DNA from 3 places in the Stutzerimonas decontaminans genome. Region 1 is predicted to be linked to each of the others. Evidence: predicted binding sites of a transcription regulator. Region 1 holds the regulator's gene; each other region holds the start of a gene.
What was found. The regulator FliA, encoded in region 1, starts transcription of late flagellar genes. The targets are predictions, from matches to a motif close to CTAAAGTTTNNNNNNNNNNNGCCGNTAA.

Region 1 (7,198 bases):
AGCGATCCGACGCTGCGTATGCAACTCGAGGCGCTGTCCGACAAGGGCGTCAAATCGAAGAATTATCTGGTGCTGGCTGCAACCAGCCAGAGCCAGGTGCTCAAGGCGGCGTGGCACAACTATCGTCGCTGTGGCCTGGCTGGCTGTATCCTGACAAAGCTGGACGAGGCTGGCAGCCTCGGTGATGTGCTTGGGCTCACGATCAGCCAGCACTTGCCGATAGCGTACCTCGCGGACGGCCCCCGGATTCCGGACGACTTGCACCTGCCACGCAGCCATCAACTGGTCAGTCGCGCGGTGAGTCTGCAATCCGGCGAGGAACCGAGCGAGGAAACCATGGCCGATATGTTCGCCGGGTTGTACAACGGCTCGTCACGGCGGGCCGGATGATGCTGCGACAGCAGTACCTGAATGAATCAGATGCGTGCCATGCGGGCGCATCGCCGGCCGCAAGGCCCCAGCAAGATATAGGCATGTGAACATGGGTATGCATCCCGTACAGGTGATTGCGGTGACCGGCGGCAAGGGTGGCGTCGGCAAGACCAACGTGTCGGTCAATCTGGCACTGGCGCTGGCTGACCTTGGCCGACGTGTGGTGTTGCTTGACGCCGACCTCGGCCTGGCCAACGTCGACGTGCTGCTGGGGCTTACCACCAAGCGCACCCTGGCCGACGTCATCGCCGGCGAATGTGATCTGCGCGACGTGCTGATCCAGGGGCCGGGCGGCATCCGCGTAGTGCCGGCCGCATCCGGCACGCAGAGCATGGTGCAGTTGTCTTCGCTGCAGCACGCGGGGTTGATCCAGGCGTTCAGCGAGCTCGGCGACGAGCTCGACGTGCTGATCATCGACACCGCGGCTGGTATCGGCGATTCAGTAGTGAGCTTCGTGCGCGCCGCGCAGGAGGTGCTGCTGGTCGTCACCGATGAGCCGACCTCGATCACCGATGCCTACGCGCTGATCAAACTGCTTAACCGTGATTACGGCATCAGCCGTTTCCGGGTGCTCGCCAATATGGCTCATGCTCCGCAGGAAGGGCGCAACCTGTTCGCCAAGCTGACCAAGGTCACCGAGCGCTTTCTGGATGTAGCGCTGCAGTATGTCGGTGCCGTGCCTTACGATGAGGCTGTGCGCAAGGCTGTACAGAAGCAGCGTGCGGTCTATGAAGCCTACCCGCGATCTAAATGCGCGCTGGCGTTTAAGGCCATCGCGCAGAGGGTCGATACTTGGCCGTTGCCCGCCACGCCGCGTGGTCATCTCGAATTCTTCGTAGAGCGTCTCATCACCCCCGCTTCACAAAGCCACGAATGACAGGTGCCGGATCCGCTATGTATTACAGCAAGGCTCAGGCAAAGGATGCGCAGTACCGCCTGATCGATCAGTACGCCCCGCTGGTCAAGCGAATCGCTTACCACCTGCTGGCGCGTCTGCCTGCCAGCGTGCAGGTCGACGATCTGATTCAGGCTGGAATGATCGGACTGCTGGAAGCAGCTAAGAAATACGACGCCGGCAAGGGTGCCAGTTTCGAAACCTACGCCGGTATCCGCATTCGCGGCACCATGCTCGACGAAGTGCGCAAGGGCGACTGGGCGCCGCGCTCGGTGCACCGCAATTCGCGGATGGTCAGCGAGGCGATTCGGGCGATCGAGGCGAAAACCGGTCGCGACGCTAAAGATCACGAGGTTGCGGCCGAACTTAAGCTAAGCCTCGATGAGTATTACGGCATTCTCGGCGATACGCTGGGCAGCCGCCTGTTCAGCTTCGATGATCTGCTGCAGGAGGGTGAGCACGGCGAGCTTCAGGAGGATGCTGCCAGTACCCACCCTGAGCCCTTCCGCGATCTCGAGGACGAACGCTTTCAGCAGGCCCTGGCCGACGCCATTGCCAACCTGCCCGAGCGCGAGAAGCTGGTGCTGTCGCTGTATTACGACGAAGAATTGAACTTGAAGGAAATTGGGCAGGTGCTGGGAGTTAGCGAGTCGCGTGTGAGCCAGTTGCATAGCCAGTGTGCTGCGCGCTTGCGTGCACGCCTCGGCGAATGGCGCGCCAATTGACGATTGTTTGCGGTATGACGTGCTCGGTTTGCTGAGGCATTTTTGGACTTACGGAGGTCGACTTGGACAAGAACATGAAAATCCTCATCGTCGATGACTTCTCGACGATGAGACGAATCATCAAGAACCTCCTGCGTGATCTGGGGTTCACCAACACCGCCGAAGCGGATGACGGCACCACCGCGCTGCCAATGCTGAAGAGCGGCAGCTTCGACTTCCTCGTCACCGACTGGAACATGCCGGGCATGAGCGGTATCGATCTGCTGCGCACCGTGCGCGCTGATGAGCGCCTCAAGCACCTGCCAGTACTGATGGTGACAGCCGAGGCGAAACGCGACCAGATCATCGAGGCGGCACAGGCCGGGGTTAACGGCTATGTGGTCAAGCCTTTTACTGCCCAGGTGCTCAAGGAGAAGATCGAGAAGATCTTCGAGCGCGTCAACGGCTGAAGCAGCAACGCCGCGAGGGCACTATGACGCAAGCAGATCAAAGCCTGGCAGAGTTCGAAGCGACTCTGAAGGCCCATGCACCCAAGCTGATCGAAAGTCTGCAGCAGGGCCGCTTCGATGAAGCGACGCAGATGTTCAACGAGCTCAATCAGGTGCGCAATCACGGGCTCTATCTGGAGGTTGGCAAGCTCACCCGCGAGCTGCACAACGCTATCGTCAAGCTCGAGATGGATACCTGCGCTACCGGGGGCGATCCGTCACCGATTACCGATGCGACCGATCGCCTGTCCTACGTGGTGGAGATGACCGAGAAGGCCGCCAATCGCACCATGGATCTGGTGGAGGAGTCCGCTCCGCTGGTGAACTACGTGAGCTACGAGGCCCAGAGCTTGACGGCCGACTGGCAGCGCTTCATGCGTCGCGAAATGAATGCCGAGCAATTCCGCGAGCTGGTCAAGCGCATCGACCAATACCTCCAGCGCAGCATGAATGACGGCAGCCAGCTGTCGCAGAATCTCAGCGAAATCATGCTTGCCCAAGACTTCCAGGATCTGACCGGCCAGGTGATCAAGCGGGTGACCCGCCTCATCACCGAGCTTGAAAGCAACCTGCTCAATCTCGTCCTCATGGCGGGGCAGGTCGACCGCGTCGCCGGCATCCAGCACGACCGCGATGCCATGCGTGCCGAGCAAGAGAAGAAAAAACAAGAAAAAATGCCTTCCAACGGTGAAGGTCCGCAGATGCATGCCGATATGCGTGAAGACGTCGTTTCCGGCCAGGACGATGTCGATGATCTGCTTTCAAGCCTGGGCTTTTAGGGGAAGTGAATATGAGCTTCGACGCCGATGAAGAAATCCTCCAGGATTTCCTGGTAGAGGCCGGCGAGATTCTCGAACTATTGTCCGAGCAACTCGTGGAGCTGGAAAGCAGCCCCGATGACATGGCGTTGCTCAATGCGATTTTTCGCGGGTTCCACACGGTAAAGGGCGGTGCGGGCTTTCTTCAGCTCCATGAGCTGGTGGAGTGCTGCCATATCGCCGAAAACGTCTTCGACATCCTGCGCAAGGGTGAGCGTCGCGTCGACTCCGAACTGATGGATGTCGTGTTGCAGGCCCTCGACTCCGTGAACGAGATGTTCAGTCAGGTCCGCGAGCGCGTCGAGCCGACTCCCGCCTCACGCGAGCTACTCGCCGCTCTGGCGCGTCTGGCAGAACCCGCTTCTGCTGACGAACCGGCGGCTCCGGTCGAGACGCCGGTTATGCCCGAGCCCCAGGTCGAAGCTGACGACAGCGAATTCGAGCAGCTGCTCGACGCCGTTCAGCCGCCAGCCGGCGAGTCTGCAGCCGCGCCGGCAAGCGGTGGCGCTGACGAAATCACTGACGACGAATTCGAGTCGTTGCTCGACCAGCTGCATGGCAAAGGTCAGTTCTCGGCCAGTGCATCCAGCACGGCACCCGAGCCTGAGGTCGCTGCACCGACCAGCGATGAGATTACCGACGACGAATTCGAGGCTCTGCTCGATCAGCTGCATGGCAAGGGCAAGTTCGAGCCCGTTGGCAGCGTAAGCGCTGAACCCGCTGCGCCGTCGAGTGCTGCGCCGGTCGGCAGTGCCAGCGCCACTGATGAGATCAGCGATGACGAGTTCGAAGCGCTGCTCGATCAGCTGCACGGCAAAGGCAAATTTGAGCCTGCGGTTGCCGAGGTAGCGGCTGCCGCGCCGAGCAAGCCGGCACCCAAGCCCGAGCCCGCTCGTGCTGCTGTTCCAGCCAAGGCTGCACCAGCGGCCGCGGTGAGCAAGCCTGCTGCCGCGGCTCCGGCAGAAAAAGCGCCGGCCGAAGCCGAGACGACGGTGCGCGTGGATACCGCGCGCCTCGATGAAATCATGAACATGGTCGGCGAGCTGGTGCTGGTGCGTAATCGTCTGGTGCGCCTGGGCTCCAACAGTGGCGACGAGGCGATGGCCAAGGCCGTTTCCAATCTCGACGTAGTCACAGCCGATCTGCAGAGTGCGGTGATGAAAACCCGCATGCAGCCGATCAAGAAGGTCTTTGGGCGCTTCCCGCGGCTGGTACGTGATCTGGCGCGCAGCCTGAAGAAAGAGATCAACCTCGAGCTGGTCGGTGAAGAAACCGACCTCGACAAGAACCTCGTCGAGGCGCTGGCCGACCCGCTGGTGCACCTGGTGCGCAACGCGGTCGACCACGGTATCGAGATGCCCGAGGAGCGCGAGGCCGCTGGCAAGCCGCGTACCGGGCGGGTGGTGCTGTCGGCTGAACAGGAAGGCGACCACATCCTGCTGATCATCAGTGATGACGGCAAGGGCATGGACGCCAACGTCCTGCGCGCCAAGGCCGTGGAAAAGGGCATGCTGGAGAAGGATGCCGCTGACCGCCTGAGCGATCTGGAATGCTACAACCTGATCTTCGCGCCGGGCTTCTCGACCAAGACCGAGATCTCCGATGTGTCCGGCCGTGGTGTCGGCATGGACGTGGTGAAAACCAAGATTTCCCAGCTCAACGGCACGGTCAACGTGTTCTCCACCAAGGGCCAAGGCTCGAAGGTGGTGATCAAGGTGCCATTGACTCTGGCGATCATGCCGACCCTGATGGTGATGCTTGGTAACCAGGCCTTCGCCTTCCCGCTGGTCAACGTCAACGAGATCTTCCATCTCGACCTTTCGCGCACCAACGTCGTGGATGGTCAGGAGGTGGTGATCGTGCGCGACAAGGCGCTGCCGCTGTTCTATCTCAAGCGATGGTTGATTCAGGATGCGGCTCAAGATGAGCAGCGAGAGGGGCACGTCGTGATCCTCAGTGTTGGCAACCAGAGCATCGGTTTTGTCGTCGACCAATTGGTTGGGCAAGAGGAAGTGGTCATCAAACCGCTGGGCAAGATGCTGCAAGGCACGCCAGGTATGTCTGGTGCCACCATCACTGGCGATGGCCGCATCGCGCTGATTCTCGACGTTCCCAGCATGCTCAAGCGGTACGCACGCAGGATTTGATTCGGTCAGGCAGCGCCGCCCGCCCGCAGGTGGGGGCGCTTGCCGCTAGGAGTGATGTATGGCAGTCAAGGTCCTGGTCGTCGACGATTCCGGCTTCTTTCGCCGGCGTGTCTCGGAAATCCTATCCTCTGATCCTAATATTCAGGTCGTCGGTACCGCCACCAACGGTCGGGAGGCAATCGATCAGGTGCTGGCGCTGAAACCGGACGTCATCACCATGGATTACGAGATGCCGATGATGGACGGCATCACGGCCGTGCGGCAGATCATGCAGCGTTGCCCGACGCCAGTGCTGATGTTCTCCTCGCTGACGCACGAAGGCGCGCGAGTGACCCTCGATGCGCTGGATGCTGGCGCGGTCGACTATTTGCCGAAGAACTTCGAAGATATTTCGCGTAACCCGGACAAGGTCAAGCAACTGCTCTGCGAGAAGGTGCACACCGTTTCGCGCAGTAACCGTCGCTACAGCACGTTCTGTACTTCCAGCGCAGGTACCGCACCGGCATCGTCGCGTGGAGCTGCGTCGACGTTGGCTACGACGGCGCCGCGGACTGGCGGTACAGCGTCAGCGCCCGCTACGCCAGCAGCCCGCTCGCCTGCACCCAAGCGCAAGGCCTACAAGCTGGTCGCCATCGGTACCTCGACCGGCGGGCCCGTAGCGCTGCAGCGCGTACTTACCCAGTTGCCGGCCAATTTTCCGGCGCCTATCGTGCTTATCCAGCACATGCCCGCCGCGTTTACCAAGGCCTTCGCTGACCGTCTGGACAAGCTCTGTCGTATTCGCGTCAAGGAAGCCGAAGACGGCGACGTGCTGCGCCCTGGGCTCGCGTTGCTGGCCCCGGGTGGCAAGCAGATGATGATCGACTCGCGCGGTGCGGTGCGCATCCTGCCGGGCGATGATCGCCTCAACTATAAGCCTTGTGTCGATGTGACCTTCGGCTCGGCGGCCAAATCATTTCATGACAAGGTACTCGCCGTAGTGTTGACCGGCATGGGCGCCGATGGTCGCGAAGGGGCGCGGTTGCTCAAACAGAGCGGTAGCCAGGTGTGGGCGCAGGATGAAGCCAGCTGCGTGATCTATGGCATGCCGATGGCAGTGGTCAAGGCTAACCTGAGCGACGCGGTTTACGGGCTGGACGACATCGGCCGCAACCTTGCTGAGGCGTGCATCTGATGGATGTACTCAGCCTTATCGGGCTGTTGCTGGCGTTCGTTGCCATCGTCGGAGGCAACTTTCTCGAGGGCGGCCACATCTCGGCTCTGCTCAACGGGCCTGCGGCATTGATCGTACTTGGCGGCACCTTGGGCGCCGTGTTGCTGCAAACCCCCATCGCCGTATTCATGCGGGCGATGAGTATCGGCCGCTGGATTTTCTTTCCGCCGCGCATCGATCTCGCGCGCGGCATCCTGATGGTCACTTCCTGGAGCAATACCGCGCGCAAGGAGGGGTTGCTCGGCCTCGAGCCGGTCGCCGAGACGGAACCTGACCCCTATGCGCGCAAGGGCCTGCAGTTGCTGGTCGATGGCGCTGAACCGGAAGTGATCCGCAGCATCCTCGAGGTCGATCTGTATACCCAGGAAGGCCGCGATCTACGCGCCGCTAAGGTCTACGAAAGCATGGGTGGCTACTCGCCTACCATCGGCATCATCGGTGCGGTCATGGGGCTGATCCACGTGATGGGCAACCTCGCAG
Region 2 (7,198 bases), 590 kb from region 1:
TCAGATACCGATGTTATATCGTAACAATGCTCTCTGTTTGGCATCCGGGTGTCAATGAAACGATTCGCATCCGCTCGAGCTCGACGACCGCTACCGGGCGATTCTGGGTTGCCTCGTCAGCCTGTCCTTACGCCGGCCAGTGCAGCTATGCGACAATGCGCGGCTGAAGTTCGGTAGCCACCCCGCATTCATCCGGCAGCAGGCGCAAACGCCCACCGTTGTCATTCACCTCAAGAATCGCTGGATCGACCAGCTCCCTGTCGGAGCGAGCTGGACCGCTGAGTATTGGTATCGGATCGGTATCAGCCTGATTCACGCAGCCACACGTCATTGATAGGTAAGCCCTTGATCTCCACCGCCAACATCACCATGCAGTTCGGTGCCAAGCCGCTGTTCGAAAACGTTTCCGTCAAATTCGGCGGTGGCAACCGCTATGGCCTGATCGGCGCCAATGGCTGCGGCAAGTCGACTTTCATGAAGATTCTCGGCGGCGATCTGGAGCCATCTGCAGGTCAGGTGATGCTCGAACCGAACGTGCGGCTGGGCAAGCTGCGCCAGGATCAGTTCGCCTACGAAGAATTCAACGTCATCGACACGGTGATCATGGGCCATGAGGACCTGTGGAAGGTCAAGGCTGAGCGCGACCGCATCTACTCGCTACCGGAGATGAGCGAAGAGGACGGCATGAAGGTAGGCGAGCTCGAAGGTGAGTTCGCAGAGATGGATGGCTACACCGCCGAATCCCGTGCCGGTGAACTGCTGCTTGGCCTGGGTATTCCGCTGGAGCAGCACTTTGGCCCGATGAGCGAAGTCGCTCCCGGCTGGAAGCTGCGTGTGCTGCTGGCCCAGGCGCTGTTCTCCGATCCAGATGTGCTGCTGCTGGACGAACCGACCAACCACCTGGACATCAACACCATCCGCTGGCTGGAAACGATTCTGACGGCGCGTAACAGCACCATGATCATCATCTCCCACGACCGCCACTTCCTCAACTCGGTCTGCACCCACATGGCCGACCTGGACTACGGCGAGCTGCGCCTGTTCCCGGGCAACTACGACGAGTACATGACCGCCGCGACCCAGTCGCGCGAGCAGCTGCTGTCGGACAACGCCAAGAAAAAGGCACAGATCGCCGAACTGCAGACCTTCGTCAGCCGCTTCTCGGCGAACGCCTCCAAGGCCAAGCAGGCCACCAGCCGCGCCAAGCAGATCGACAAGATCCAGCTGGCCGAGGTCAAGCCGTCCAGCCGTATCAGCCCGTTCATCCGCTTCGAGCAGACCAAGAAGCTGCACCGCCAGGCGGTGACCGTGGAGCGTCTGTCCAAGGCGTTCGACGACAAGGAGCTGTTCAAGAACTTCAGCTTCACCGTCGAGGCCGGCGAGCGCGTGGCGATCATCGGTCCGAACGGTATCGGCAAAACCACCCTGCTGCGCACCCTGGTCGGCGAGCTGACTCCGGACAGCGGTAGCGTCAAGTGGACCGAAAGCGCCGACTACGGCTATTACGCCCAGGACCACGCCCACGACTTCGAGGACGACGTCAGCCTGTTCGACTGGATGGGTCAGTGGACCCAGGGCGGCGAGCAGCTGGTGCGCGGCACCCTCGGCCGCATGCTGTTCTCCAATGACGAGATACTCAAGTCGGTGAAGGTCATCTCCGGTGGCGAGCAGGGTCGCATGCTGTTCGGCAAGCTGATTCTGCAGAAGCCCAACGTGCTGGTGATGGACGAACCGACCAACCACCTCGACATGGAATCCATCGAGGCACTCAACCTGGCACTGGAGAACTACCCGGGCACGCTGATCTTCGTCAGCCACGACCGTGAGTTCGTCAGCTCGCTGGCGACCCGCATCATCGAACTTTCCGAAAACGGCGTGACCGACTTCAGCGGCAGCTACGATGACTACCTGCGCAGCCAGGGCGTAATCGTCTGACCTTCTGCGATTGATGAAGCGGCCTTGCCGGCCGCTGTTGCCGCTTCATCCGCTGGGCGCCGGCCCGGTGGATGAGAAAGCGCTCAACCAGAGCAGCAGGCCCCTCGCATCAGCCCACAAAGCGCCGCGCCAGAAAATCCAGCAGCAACGCGTTTACCCGCTCCGCCTGCTCGTTCTGAATCCAGTGGCCGCACGGCGCCAGCAGGTGCTGCTCCAGGTCCGGTACCCACTCCGGCATCATCTTCAGCGTATAGGCCTCAAGCTCGCCTACCGGATCGTGGTCGCCGATCAGAAACATGGTCGGCTGGGTGATCTTGCGCCCCTGCAGTGGCGCGGTGACCTGCCAGTTGCGTTCGAAGTTGCGATACCAGTTCAGTGCGCCGCGAAAGCCTTGCTTAGCAAAGGCCTGCCGATATACGGCGAAGTCGTCTTCGGAGCACCACTCGGGCAACGGGCCCGCCTGCATGTCGTTTTCAAACAGCGTGCCGTCGGCTGACTTTTCCTGCAGCAGCAGGTTTCGCTCCTGGTAGTACATCAGCAGGCGCAGAGTACGATCGACATCTGCATCCAGCTCACGCTCGGCGCGACCGGACTGCTGGAAATAGAGGATGTAGTTAAAACGATCACCGCTGGCCTCGCGCATGATCTCGGTCGCAGGCCGCCGCGGTCTTCCCGCGAACGGCACCGACATGGTCACCAGCGTAGTGACCCGCTCCGGCTCCAGCAACGCGAGATACCAGGCGACCATCGCACCCCAGTCATGCCCTACCAGCGCGGCCTGCCGATGACCGAAGTGATCCATGGCCGCCCGAATATCGCCGCACAGCGTCAGCACGTCATAGGCGGCAACCTCAGCCGGCGCACTGCTGCGCCCGTAGCCGCGCATCTCCGGGACGAACACGCGATAACCAGCCGCCACGAGCGAATCGATCTGATTGCGCCATGAATACCAGCACTCGGGAAAGCCATGCAGGAGCCACACCGGCCTGCCCTGTTCCGGGCCGGCGCTATACAGCGCTGAGAGAGATACCGTTCAGGTCAAGCTGGAAATGTTCGGCGGTAGCGGTCATGTGGCCTCCTGCTGGAGATCCACTATGGCAAAGCCAGGCGCGCCTGTGCGCGCCATCACCCAAACGAAGGCAAAGCCATCGATCCGGTGGATCAGGCCTGGACGCTGGTCCAGTCGATTAGACCGAGTTGCCAGGTGGCCAGAATCAGCAGGCCAAAGCCGATCCGGTACCAGGCGAACGCCGCGTAGCTGTGGTTGCCGATGAACTTGAGCAACGCCCGCACCGCAAGCATCGCGAAGATGAATGAGGTAACGAAGCCGATGGCGAACACCGCAAAATCACCAGGCTGAAACAGGTCGCGGTACTTGTAGCCCGAGTACACCGCCGCGCCCACCATGGTTGGCATGGCCAGGAAGAAGGAGAACTCAGTCGCCGCCTTGCGCGACAGCCCAAACAGCAATCCGCCGATGATGGTCGATCCCGAACGCGATGTACCAGGCACCAGCGCCAGGCACTGGGCGAAGCCAACTTTCAATGCCAGCGACCAGTTCATGTCGTCGACAGTCTCGGCGCGAATCGCGTGATCGCGCCGCTCGGCCCAGAGCATGACGATGCCGCCCAGCACCAGAGCAGTGGCGACGGTGATGGGGTTGAACAGATACTCGTGGATCAGGTCGGCAAAGGCGACGCCGAGCACTACTGCCGGCATGAAAGCGATCAACAGATTGATCGTGAATTTCTGCGCCTGACGCTCCTTGGGCAGACCCACAACTACGTCGATGATCTTGCGCCGGTATTCCCATATCACCGCGAGAATCGCGCCCAGCTGAATGATGATGTTGAAGGCCAGCGCCCGCTCGCCACCAAAACCTATCAGATCCGCAACGATGATCTGGTGGCCCGTGCTGGAAACCGGCAGAAACTCGGTTACACCCTCCACCACACCCAAAATCAGCGCCTGAATCGCAACCCAAACATCCATCTATTCCCCTAAAGCGATGCAGTCCATCGCGGCTCAATGCAACCAAGGTATATGTCAGAAAGCCATCTGGCCGGCTGTTCTGACTTGTTCAAGCGAACTAAATTCCACGGCAGACGAAAAAGGCGCTCATTTTTAGCCACGCCCGGCCGAAAAGCTATACAGAGTGCCGTGGCACGACCGGTACGAAGAGGTCGGGGTGAACTGCCCTACCACCGACCAGCGATAAAGAACGATAAGAAACACCACCTGGAGCCCTATCCATGAATCTGCTGCGAAATGTTCCTATCAGCAAGCGCCTTTGGCTGATCCCCGTGGTCGCCATCGTCATGCTGTTCATTCTCGGCGTGCTGATGATTCAGCAAGTCCGCTCCGACTTGTATCGCGGCAAGCAAGAGGCAACACGGAACGTAGTTGAGGCGGCCTCCGGTGTTTTCGAGCACTACCGCAAGCTGGAAACCAGCGGCGCCATGAGTACAGCCGAGGCTCAGCAGGCGGCCATCGAACAGGTTCGCCTGCTGCGCTACGACGGCCAGGACTATTTCTGGATCAACGATCTGGGCCCGACCATGATCATGCATCCAATGCAGCCGAAGCTCGACGGCCAGGATCTATCGAAGATCAAGGACCCGGAAGGCAAGGAACTGTTCAACGAGATGGTCAAGATCGCCCAGCGCGACGGGGCTGGCCTGGTCGACTACATGTGGGCCAAGCCCGGCGAAGAAGACCCTGTGCCGAAGATCTCCTACGTGCAGCTGTTCAAGCCCTGGGGCTGGATCATCGGCTCAGGCATCTACGTAGATGACGTCGAGCAGGAATTCTGGAACTACCTGACTCGTTTCTCCCTGATAGGTCTGTTTATCTCGGCGATCATGGCCGTGCTGGTGGCGATCCTGATCCGTAGCATCGTGCGCCCCCTTCGCCACACCATGGCTGCAATGGCGAATATCGCGAGTGGTGAGGCCGACCTGACCCGCACGCTGGACGTATCCGGCAACGACGAATTGACTGCCCTCGGCCGTGATTTCAATCAATTCACGCAAAAGCTGCGCACCGTCGTTGGCCAGTTGTTCGAAACTGCTGGGGCGCTGGACCATTCCTCTCGCTCGCTCAGCCAGCTGTCCGGTCAGGCCCACGAGCAGAGCCAGCAACAAATGCTGCAAATGGAACAGGTAGCCACGGCCATCAACGAAGTCACCTACGCCGTGCAGGAAGTGGCAAAGAACGCAGAACACGCCTCCAGCGAGGTGGGTAGCGCGGAGAATCAAGCGGGCCAGGGCCAGCGCAATATCGAAACGAGCCTGCAACAGATCGACGAGCTTTCAGCGACCATCGGCCAGGCTGTCGACGTTATTCAGTCGCTGGCTGATGAAACCACGAAGATCGGTTCGGTACTGGAGGTGATCGGCTCGATCGCCGAACAGACCAACCTGCTCGCACTCAATGCCGCAATCGAAGCTGCCCGTGCCGGCGAACAGGGTCGTGGCTTCGCGGTAGTAGCCGATGAAGTTCGCCTGCTGGCGCAGCGCACCCAGCAATCAACTGCAGAGATTCACAGCATGATCGAGCGCCTGCAGAAAAATTCCGGTGCTGCGGTCAACGTCATCATGGAAAGCAATCGTGCTTCCCAGCTCACCGTGGAGCAGGCCAGTCAGGCGGGCGAAAGCCTTGGCGAGATCGCGCAGGCCCTGCGTAACCTTTCCGGGCTGAACGCCTCGATTGCCAGCGCCACGCTGCAACAGTCCCACGTGGTCGAAGACATCAACCAGAACGTAACGCAGGCGGCTGGGCTGGCGCAGGAGAGTACGCTCGCGGCAGAGCAGTCCAGCGAAGCTGGCAAGCGCCTTGGCGAACTCGCCAACCAGCTGAACCGCCTGCTCAGCCAGTTCAGGGTCTGATATCGGCCTGCGGTCCGCATCTGACGGACCGCAGGCTCCACGATGAGGCGGTAAACGTTCCCCGCCGCACCGGGGCGAAGCAGGCATCGCTCAAGCCAGCAATTTCTCCTCGCGACAGGTTGTCGCAGTAAAAATGGACGCGTGCGCGCCCTGCTCGTCACCCCACGTCACCCGCAGTTCATTTTCCCCAGCATTTACAGAGGTTTAGCTTCACACTTCGCCCTTCGGCCATCTGAGCGTCAAGCTTATACCTTTGGCTAATTGCAAAGGCCGTCAAACTTTTTCGAACTCGCATGTGACTTGCCAGTCCTCTGGGTACATCAACTGCAATGTAAGACCAATGCCAACGAGCTTGGCTGCAGGTATTTTGGGTATCACACAGAGAGACATGCCCCATGCACACACCGCTGCGTATCAACGAAGCCCTTCTGATCACCGATCGCGCATTCAAACCATTCCAGTGCGTCGCCTGGACACTTCCCGAAGGTAATGGCGAAGTCAGCATCACCGTCGTCGACCGCGACGAAGCTCGCCTGCTCGGCCGCTGCAAAATGTCCAGCAGCGTCTTCACCGACCCGGTAAAGCTCGGCGAGACCCTGGAACAAACCCGCGAACAGCTGAGCCGCGACGGCGCTCACTTCTCGCCGTGGCACATGCCCGAGTAACCATGGGCTGCTTGAACAAAGGCCTGCAGCGGCGAGCTCCAGGCCTTTTTTCATGCTCCGCGTTTTCCTACAGCAAGCCGCGGACTGATCCATTCGCCTGTTTGAGGGTCACAACATCAACAAGCGAAACAGGAGAAGCTCATGAAAGGTGCAGAAGCATACGTCAACGATCAATGGCACAGCTGTGGTCTCGCCGACCTCCCACAGGGGCCTGACGCCCATACCGTCAAACTGCATTTCATCGTGCCGCGAGACGCTCAGATGCCCGGTTTGATCGACCACATCAACGAAGTCGCACTGCGGCATCTGAACGAGCTCTATGAAGGCCGAGGCGTAGTGCCCAAGCCAGTGGTCGGCTCGGTGGTGGGTGATGGCACGGGTGACGGCATCGATCTGGAGTTCGAAGTAGCAGCGGCCGGCTGAATCGACAACGAACTGCCCTGCCCAGACGTGCGCTCTGGGTTCAGCCATACACACACGCTCAGTTGCGTTCCCGCCAGCGCTATCCGAAGGATGAACCGACATGACTCCCTTTGACTTGCAGCGCATGCTTCTGCACGAATTTCCGTTGATGTTCGTCGCGGAGGTCGCACTGCGGGCCCTGCTGGCTTTCATGGCCGTGTTTGTCTTCCTCAAGGTCAGCGGTCGCCGCGGTATTCGCCAGCTATCGGTGTTTGAACTGGTGATCATCCTGACTCTCGGATCGGCCGC
Region 3 (7,198 bases), 980 kb from region 1:
GCTCTCATAGCGTGTCAGTGACTGGTCGAAGGTAGCAAGCAAGGCTTTGCCATCTGCACTCTGTATCAGCCGATCCAGGTCCTGTCGCTCCTGGGACAGCGTTTTGCGCAGGGCTTCGAGGCCTTCGGCAGCACGACTGCGCTCTGACGGCTCGCTGATCAGCAAGCGCAAGGTGCCGGCGCGGATCATCAGGAACTCTTGGTTGACCTGACCGAGCAACTGAATCGTTGGCAGCAATCGCTGATCAACCTCCTCCGCCTCGTCTTCCATCGCGGCAATCCGGGTCAGCGCGAAGACGCCGAGAAGGAAGACCAGCAATGCCACTACGCCAAAACCCAAACCGGCCCTAAGGGCAATTCTCATCTGTCTAAACATAGCAAGACCTCGCTTCGACTACGGGATATAACCGTATATCGGGCAGGGTCATGCATTACTTGACAAGCGACGACAAATATATTTATCGCAACTGAGAATTTCTTTCTTTACGGCTCGCAGCTTCATCCGCTCAGATCCGGAACTTTTGCACCACTTCGTTCAGCCCGATAGCCAAGCGCGCCAGCTCCTGGCTTGCCGCGCTGGTCTGATTTGCCCCGGCCGAAGACTGCAGCGACAGGTCACGGATGTTGACCAGATTCCGGTCCACCTCACGGGCGACCTGGGCCTGCTCTTCTGAGGCACTGGCGATCACCAGGTTGCGCTCGCTGATCTGGCTGATCGCGGCTGTGATGCCGTCGAGCGCCTCACCGGCAGCCCGTGCCATGTCCAGCGTAGTACGCGCCCGCTCGTTGCTGACGTGCATCGCGCTCACCGCCTTGTCGGTACCCTGATGAACGCTGCCGATCATCTGCTCGATCTCACCCGTGGACTGCTGGGTACGATGCGCCAGTGCACGCACCTCGTCCGCGACAACCGCGAAGCCGCGCCCGGCATCGCCAGCCCGGGCCGCCTCGATCGCGGCGTTCAGCGCGAGCAGATTGGTTTGCTCGGCAATCGAGCGGATCACTTCCAGCACCTTGCTGATGTCTCGCACCTGACCGGCCAGATGTTCAACTTCACCTGCGGTATTGGTCACGTCGCTTGCCAGGAGATTAATGGACTCGACTGTCTGCATGACCTGCTTACGCCCGCGTTGCGCGATGTCGCTGGAGTCCTGCGAAGCTTCAGACGTAGCCACCGCGTTACGTGCGACTTCGTCTACGGCTGCGGTCATCTCATTCACGGCAGCGGCCGCTTGTTCGATCTCGTGGTTCTGCTGATGCAAGCCGCGCGTCGAATCCTCGGTAACCGCGTTGAGTTCCTCGGCTGCCGAAGCGAGTTGATTGGACGACTCGGCAATGCCCTGAATGGTCCCGCGCAAGCTACCTTGCATCGTTTTGAGCGAGCTCAACAGACGAGCCGGCTCATCCTTACCTTCCACGATGAATTCGCCGGTCAGATCACCAGCTGCTATGCGCTCGGCTACCGAAACGGCAGTACTCAGCGGGCCGACGACGCTGCGGGTGAACACCCAAGCAAGCGTTACGGTAATGCCAGCGGCAAGCACCAGCGTGGCCACCACCCAGCTGAACGCCGTGTCGTATTGCGCGGACGCACGCTCCGCGGCCCGACCGGCCTCCTCACTATTGATGGCTAGCAGCTGGTTCAACGAAGCGGTCACAGTGTCGGCGTGCTCATTGATTGCACCGTTCACGACCGCCACCGCCTGTGCGTGATCGCCGCCGAGCACATGCTTCATGACGCTCTGCTGGGCAAGCAGATACTGATCGAAGCTCTGCTTGAAGCGCTGATAGGACGCCTTCTCCTCCGGGGTGGTTATAAGCTCAGCGTACAAGGCATCGCGTTGAACCACCTCGGTTAGCAGCTGAGTCAGCCGCTGGGCCCGGTCTTGCACCATCTGAGGGTCTTCAGCCAGCGCTAGCCGCAAGGTGTTAGCCCGGATACGCATCACGGTCACGTTCAGCTCGCTGAGTGCCATGATGCTGGGCAGCCAGTTCTCGTCGACCTCCCTGCTTTCCTCGCGCATGTTGGCCATCTGCTTTAGCGCGAAAATCCCTAGAAACAGGACCAATAGCCCGATTAGGCCGAAGCCGAGGGCGGAACGTTTGCCGATCGTAAGGGTGCGTACGGACATGGGCTTACCTTCTCCATGAAAATGAAACGACGTCACATACCGTGACTTGCTTCACTTATCGGAGGCAGAACCACCCACTTGAATCTTGACGTCAAATTAACGATGCATACCGACTAACGGTCCCGAAGGCCATCATTCAAGCCGCTAGGGCCATCATCATTCGCTCACCTGAAACGTCTGTTCGGCCAGTTTGCGGTCACCTTGGAACACCAGCAGCCGCCATTCCCCAGTGACCACCTCATGGGGCTCCGTGAACTCGAAGGCCATTACATCGGTTTCCGCGTCGGGCACCAGGCCCTGCACCACTTCGAACTTGTCGTGGCGCTTGCCATCAGGTGTGACTACCCCAGGTGTCAGGTACAGCAAGGTCAGCGGCGTGTCTGCCTCGCGCTTGCCAACCAGGCGATAGCGCATCCCAAACTTGCTACCTAGGCGCGCGGGCACTTCGGTGGTCTGACGAATCGGCTGGTCGCGCCGGCTTAACACGCGCTCGCCGGGTTGAAAATCTTCCTTGAGGGTTTCGAAGATGCCGTACTCGACCGGCCCCACTACCTCAACCTGCGCCTGCGCCGGCACACACACGGTGAATAACGTGGCGACCAGCGACCAACGAGCGAACGTCATGACCTGCTCCTTCCAATCTGCGAAGCCGGCAGGTTATGACGTGACGATTACAGCCTGATGACGCTTAGCGCAGCTCGTCCTGACGCTTGCTTGGCAATAGCGCGAGAAAGTTGTCCCGCGCTATGCCTCGCGCCACATCTTCAGGCAGCGCATCGAGAAATGGCGCGAAGGCATGCATGCCGGTGGCAAGATTCTCGAAACGGCCCACCACATCGGAACCGATCACGAAACGTGTCGGATGCCGCTTCGCTAACGCTACCCACTTCGGATCAGGCTTGTCCTGTTCGTCCAGCAGATAGGGTTTGAGCATCGTCCAGGACAGATCGATGTACAGGTTCGGGTAATCATCGAGCAGTCGACTGACAGTCTCATGCAGGAAGGTCAGCTTTTCCTGATGACGATGCAATTCCATGCTGGTACCGGCATGCGCCCAGATGAACCGCGTATGCGGATGGTTGCGCAGCGGTTCCTCCAGCTCGACAAGGTACAGCGGATTGCGCTCGCGCTTGGAGGTGATGTTGGAATGCAGCATCACCGGCAGGTCGAATTCGGCGGCCAGGTGATAGACCCTGGCCAACGCCTCGTTGTTGGCGCGCGGCGTGTCACCCTCGGTCAACGCGGTGACATCGTCATGGCGGGTGAAAATCTCACCCAACCCCTGCCAGAGCCCCGGGTGCAGCTCTAGCATGCGGCGGATATGCGCATCGGCGTTCTTGTCGTTGGGGTTGAAGCCGGAAAGAAACGGATGGAAACGCTTGCGCCGCTTGTCATCCAGCTCCTCGAGAGCCGCGGCGACCAGCACGTCGGTGGCGCTGTACCAGTACACCGGGGCATCGTCACCCGCGTAGTAGCGCGGGCGTTTGGGCTCGTTTTCATGCCATTTCTTCGCCACGGGGATGCCGCTGATCATCACGTGATCGATCCCGCCAGCGTCCATGGCCTCCAGCAACTTCTGCATGCCATCGGTTTCCTGGAAGAAGTCGACGTAGTGCAAATGCGCATCGCTGTAGCGGTACTCGCGCGTTTCCGCTCCAGCGACCGGCGCGAGCAAGAAAAGAGCAGCAAGTGAAAAAACTCTGGAAATGTTCAAAGCACGGTCCTCCTGACAGCCAGCGAGTAGACCGCCGGTACCCATGACCGTTCAGCTTTGCCAGTTGCGCGGCCCCGCTGCGGGCTGCTCACCATACCCCCCACCGTATTGATTGGAATCAAAGCGGGGATACCGTGACGACACTAGTATCGCGTCAATCAAGCGCGCAGCCTGCGCCTGGCTACGCGCAATAATTCTCTGATGCAGCAAAAGGAACATCGCATGGCAATGAAAACCATCAGCGCACGTGGAGAGATGAACGCCGGAATGGCGATCGTGGTGGAGTGCGGCAATCATCGTCTGACGATGGACCAGCCGAAAAACGCAGCAGGACAGGATCTAGGACCAACCCCTCTGGAGGCCATCCTGGCGGCTGTGGCCGGATGTTTCGGTACCATCGGCCGTTTCATCGCCCATCAGCAGAAGATCGAACTGCGCGGCATGCGCTTTGAGCTGGAGGCCGATTACGATCCCGCTGGCCTGTTGGGCCGCGATCCGGATGTACGCCCCGGCTTTCAGGAGCTGCGGGTGAAGGTCGAGATCGACGCCGATCTGGACCAGGCCGGCAAGCAGGCGCTTCTCGAACAGATCGAAAAACGCTGTCCGGTGGCTGATAACCTTACCCATGGCACGCGCTTGGTCAGCGTGCTGCTCTGAGCAAGACAAACGAAAACGGCCCGTCTAAAACGGGCCGTTTTCGTTACACAGGTTACGGATCAGGCTGAGAGCTCGACCAGCAACTTGTTCAGGCGCTGCACATACGCAGCCGGATCCTTGAGGCTGTCTCCCGCCGCGAGTGCGGCTTGGTCGAACAGGATGTGCGAAAGGTCGGCAAAGCGATCCTCATCCGGCTCGGCATCCAGCTTTTCGATCAGCGGATGCTGCGGGTTGATTTCGAAGATCGGTTTGGATTCCGGCACCTTCTGCCCGCTCGCCTCGAGAATCTGACGCATCTGCAGGCCAAGATCCTGTTCGCCGATCGCAAGGATTGCCGGTGAATCGGTCAGGCGGTGGGAAACCCGCACCTCGGCGACTTCGTCACCCAGTGCGCCCTTCAGACGCTCGATCAGGCCTTCCTTGGACTTGGCGATTTCTTCCTGAGCCTTCTTGTCCTCTTCGGAATCCAGTTTGCCCAGGTCCAGATCGCCGCGTGCGACATCGGCGAACTGCTTGCCGTCAAAGTCGGTGAGGTAGCTCATCAGCCACTCGTCAATGCGATCGGTCAGCAGCAGCACCTCGATGCCCTTCTTGCGGAACACCTCCAGGTGCGGACTGTTCTTGACCTGCGCGTAGCTCTCGCCGGTGAGGAAGTAGATCTTGTCCTGGCCTTCCTTCATGCGGCCGAGGTAATCGGCCAGCGAAACCGACTGCTCACCCGAGGCGTCGTTGGTGGAAGCAAAGCGCAGCAGGCCGGCGATCTTCTCCTTGTTGGCGAAGTCTTCCGCCGGGCCTTCCTTGAGCACCTGGCCGAACTGCTTCCAGAAGTTCTTGTAATCCTCGGGCTTGTCCTTGGCCAGTTTCTCCAGCATGTCGAGCACACGCTTGGTCAGCGCCGACTTCATCGAATCGATGACCGGATCCTTCTGCAGAATCTCGCGGGACACGTTCAGCGACAGGTCGTTGGAGTCCACCACACCCTTGATGAAGCGCAGATAGAGCGGCAGGAACTCATCGGCCTGATCCATGATGAACACGCGCTGGACGTAGAGCTTCAGGCCCTTGGGTGCCTCGCGGTGATACAGATCGAACGGCGCACGTCCAGGCACATAGAGCAGCGAGGTGTACTCCAACTTGCCCTCGACCTTGTTGTGGCTCCAGGACAGCGGATTGTCGAAGTCGTGGGCGACGTGCTTGTAGAACTCCTGATACTCCTCGTCCTTCACCTCGGTGCGCGGACGAGTCCAGAGTGCACTGGCGCGGTTGACCGTCTCCCACTCGGGTTCGGTCGGCTTGTCCTGTTCCTCGCCATGGAACTCCTTCGGCAACTCGATGGGCAGGGCGATGTGGTCGGAGTACTTCTTGACGATGTTGCGCAGGCGCCAGCCATCGGCGAACTCTTCCTCGCCGTTTTTCAGGTGCAGGACGATACGAGTACCGCGCTCGGCCTTTTCGACCGTGGCAACTTCGAACTCGCCCTCGCCTGCCGAGGACCAGTGCACGCCTTCGCTGGCTGGCGTGCCGGCGCGGCGGCTGTAGACATCAACCTTGTCGGCGACGATGAAGGCGGAATAGAAACCCACACCGAACTGACCGATCAGGTGCGAATCCTTCTTCTGGTCGCCAGAGAGATTCTTCAGGAAGTCGGCAGTACCAGACTTGGCGATGGTGCCCAGATGCGCAATCACGTCATCGCGGTTCATGCCGATGCCGTTGTCTTCCAGCGTGACGGTCTTGGCGTCCTTGTCAAAGCTGAGGCGGATCTTCAGATCGGCACCGCCCTCGAGCAACTCCGGCTTGGCCAGCGCTTCGAAGCGCAGCTTGTCAGCGGCATCGGAGGCGTTGGAAATAAGCTCGCGAAGGAAGATTTCCTTGTTGGAATACAGCGAATGGATCATCAGATGAAGCAGCTGCTTCACTTCGGTCTGGAAGCCCAGGGTTTCTTTTTGAGTCTCCACACTCATCGTCTACAAACTCCACATCATCGTAATGGCACGGACCGCGGCTGCGGCGATGTCTGGCAGATGGGGGCTAGACGATGGATTTCAAGGGTGACCGACGCAGCACGGCGTCGGTCCGGACACCTCACGGCTCGACAAGCTCGAGCAGAACGATCTCGCCAGGAGCCAGATTGTAGGTAGCCTCGCCCGGCCCGCGGATGACCCGCCGGATAATCAGATTGCCTTCACTGTCGAGGCCGGCGAAGCGTCCTTCGGCGACTCCGCCGCGCTCGGTATGCGCGCGCATAAGCAGGTGTTGGTAGCGCCCGGGATTACGCAGCACCTGCTCCATCGAGAAGCGCAAACGCCGATCCAGGCGGCTTGGCGGTGGTTCGGCAACCACTGGTTCAGGCACATTGCGCGCGGCCGCGACCGCCTCGACCGGCTCAGCCAGCGGTGGATAATCGTCGCCCTTCACCTGCCAGCCCTGCTCGCTCTTGCCCAGGCGCAGCGTGAAGGTCTGTTGCTCGCCTCTGACCTTGGCTTGAACTTCCAGCTCCAGCTCATCGGCCGGCAGGGTAAACGACGGCATGCTTTCCAGGATCACCTCGCGGCTCGCATGCCGGCGCTGCAAGTAATCTTCGATCACGAAAGCGATGGTATCGCGCGAGTCGTGGCGACGATCAACCTGACCGTTCTGGTAGCGAAGACGGTCGCTGTACAGCTCGACGACGCCTGTCAGGCTGGTTTCGAACT

Region 2: a site for FliA is predicted at 4,053-4,080, ahead of UIB01_RS10695 (methyl-accepting chemotaxis protein). Genes of this name have one in related genera too.
Region 3: a site for FliA is predicted at 2,187-2,214, ahead of UIB01_RS12335 (methyl-accepting chemotaxis protein). Genes of this name have one in related genera too.

Annotation. Positions count from the first base shown of each region.
Region 1 is NZ_CP007509.1:1,714,468-1,721,665, forward strand. It holds gene flhF (flagellar biosynthesis GTPase FlhF) at 1-390, shown strand, start outside; gene fleN (flagellar synthesis regulator FleN) at 482-1,309, shown strand; gene fliA (RNA polymerase sigma factor FliA) at 1,327-2,052, shown strand; gene UIB01_RS08060 (chemotaxis response regulator CheY) at 2,127-2,501, shown strand; gene UIB01_RS08065 (protein phosphatase CheZ) at 2,525-3,319, shown strand; gene UIB01_RS08070 (chemotaxis protein CheA) at 3,331-5,505, shown strand; gene UIB01_RS08075 (protein-glutamate methylesterase/protein-glutamine glutaminase) at 5,564-6,679, shown strand; gene UIB01_RS08080 (flagellar motor protein) at 6,679-7,198, shown strand, end outside.
Region 2 is NZ_CP007509.1:2,302,702-2,309,899, reverse strand. It holds gene UIB01_RS10710 (ABC-F family ATPase) at 346-1,935, shown strand; partial or broken gene UIB01_RS10705 (alpha/beta fold hydrolase) at 2,045-3,005, opposite strand; gene UIB01_RS10700 (undecaprenyl-diphosphate phosphatase) at 3,097-3,927, opposite strand; gene UIB01_RS10695 (methyl-accepting chemotaxis protein) at 4,188-5,822, shown strand; gene UIB01_RS10690 (hypothetical protein) at 6,218-6,487, shown strand; gene UIB01_RS10685 (hypothetical protein) at 6,629-6,910, shown strand; gene UIB01_RS10680 (DUF421 domain-containing protein) at 7,011-7,198, shown strand, end outside.
Region 3 is NZ_CP007509.1:2,692,939-2,700,136, forward strand. It holds gene UIB01_RS12330 (methyl-accepting chemotaxis protein) at 1-363, opposite strand, end outside; gene UIB01_RS12335 (methyl-accepting chemotaxis protein) at 506-2,131, opposite strand; gene UIB01_RS12340 (DUF3859 domain-containing protein) at 2,288-2,755, opposite strand; gene UIB01_RS12345 (amidohydrolase family protein) at 2,820-3,713, opposite strand; gene UIB01_RS12350 (OsmC family protein) at 4,068-4,502, shown strand; gene htpG (molecular chaperone HtpG) at 4,562-6,466, opposite strand; gene UIB01_RS12360 (hypothetical protein) at 6,588-7,198, opposite strand, start outside.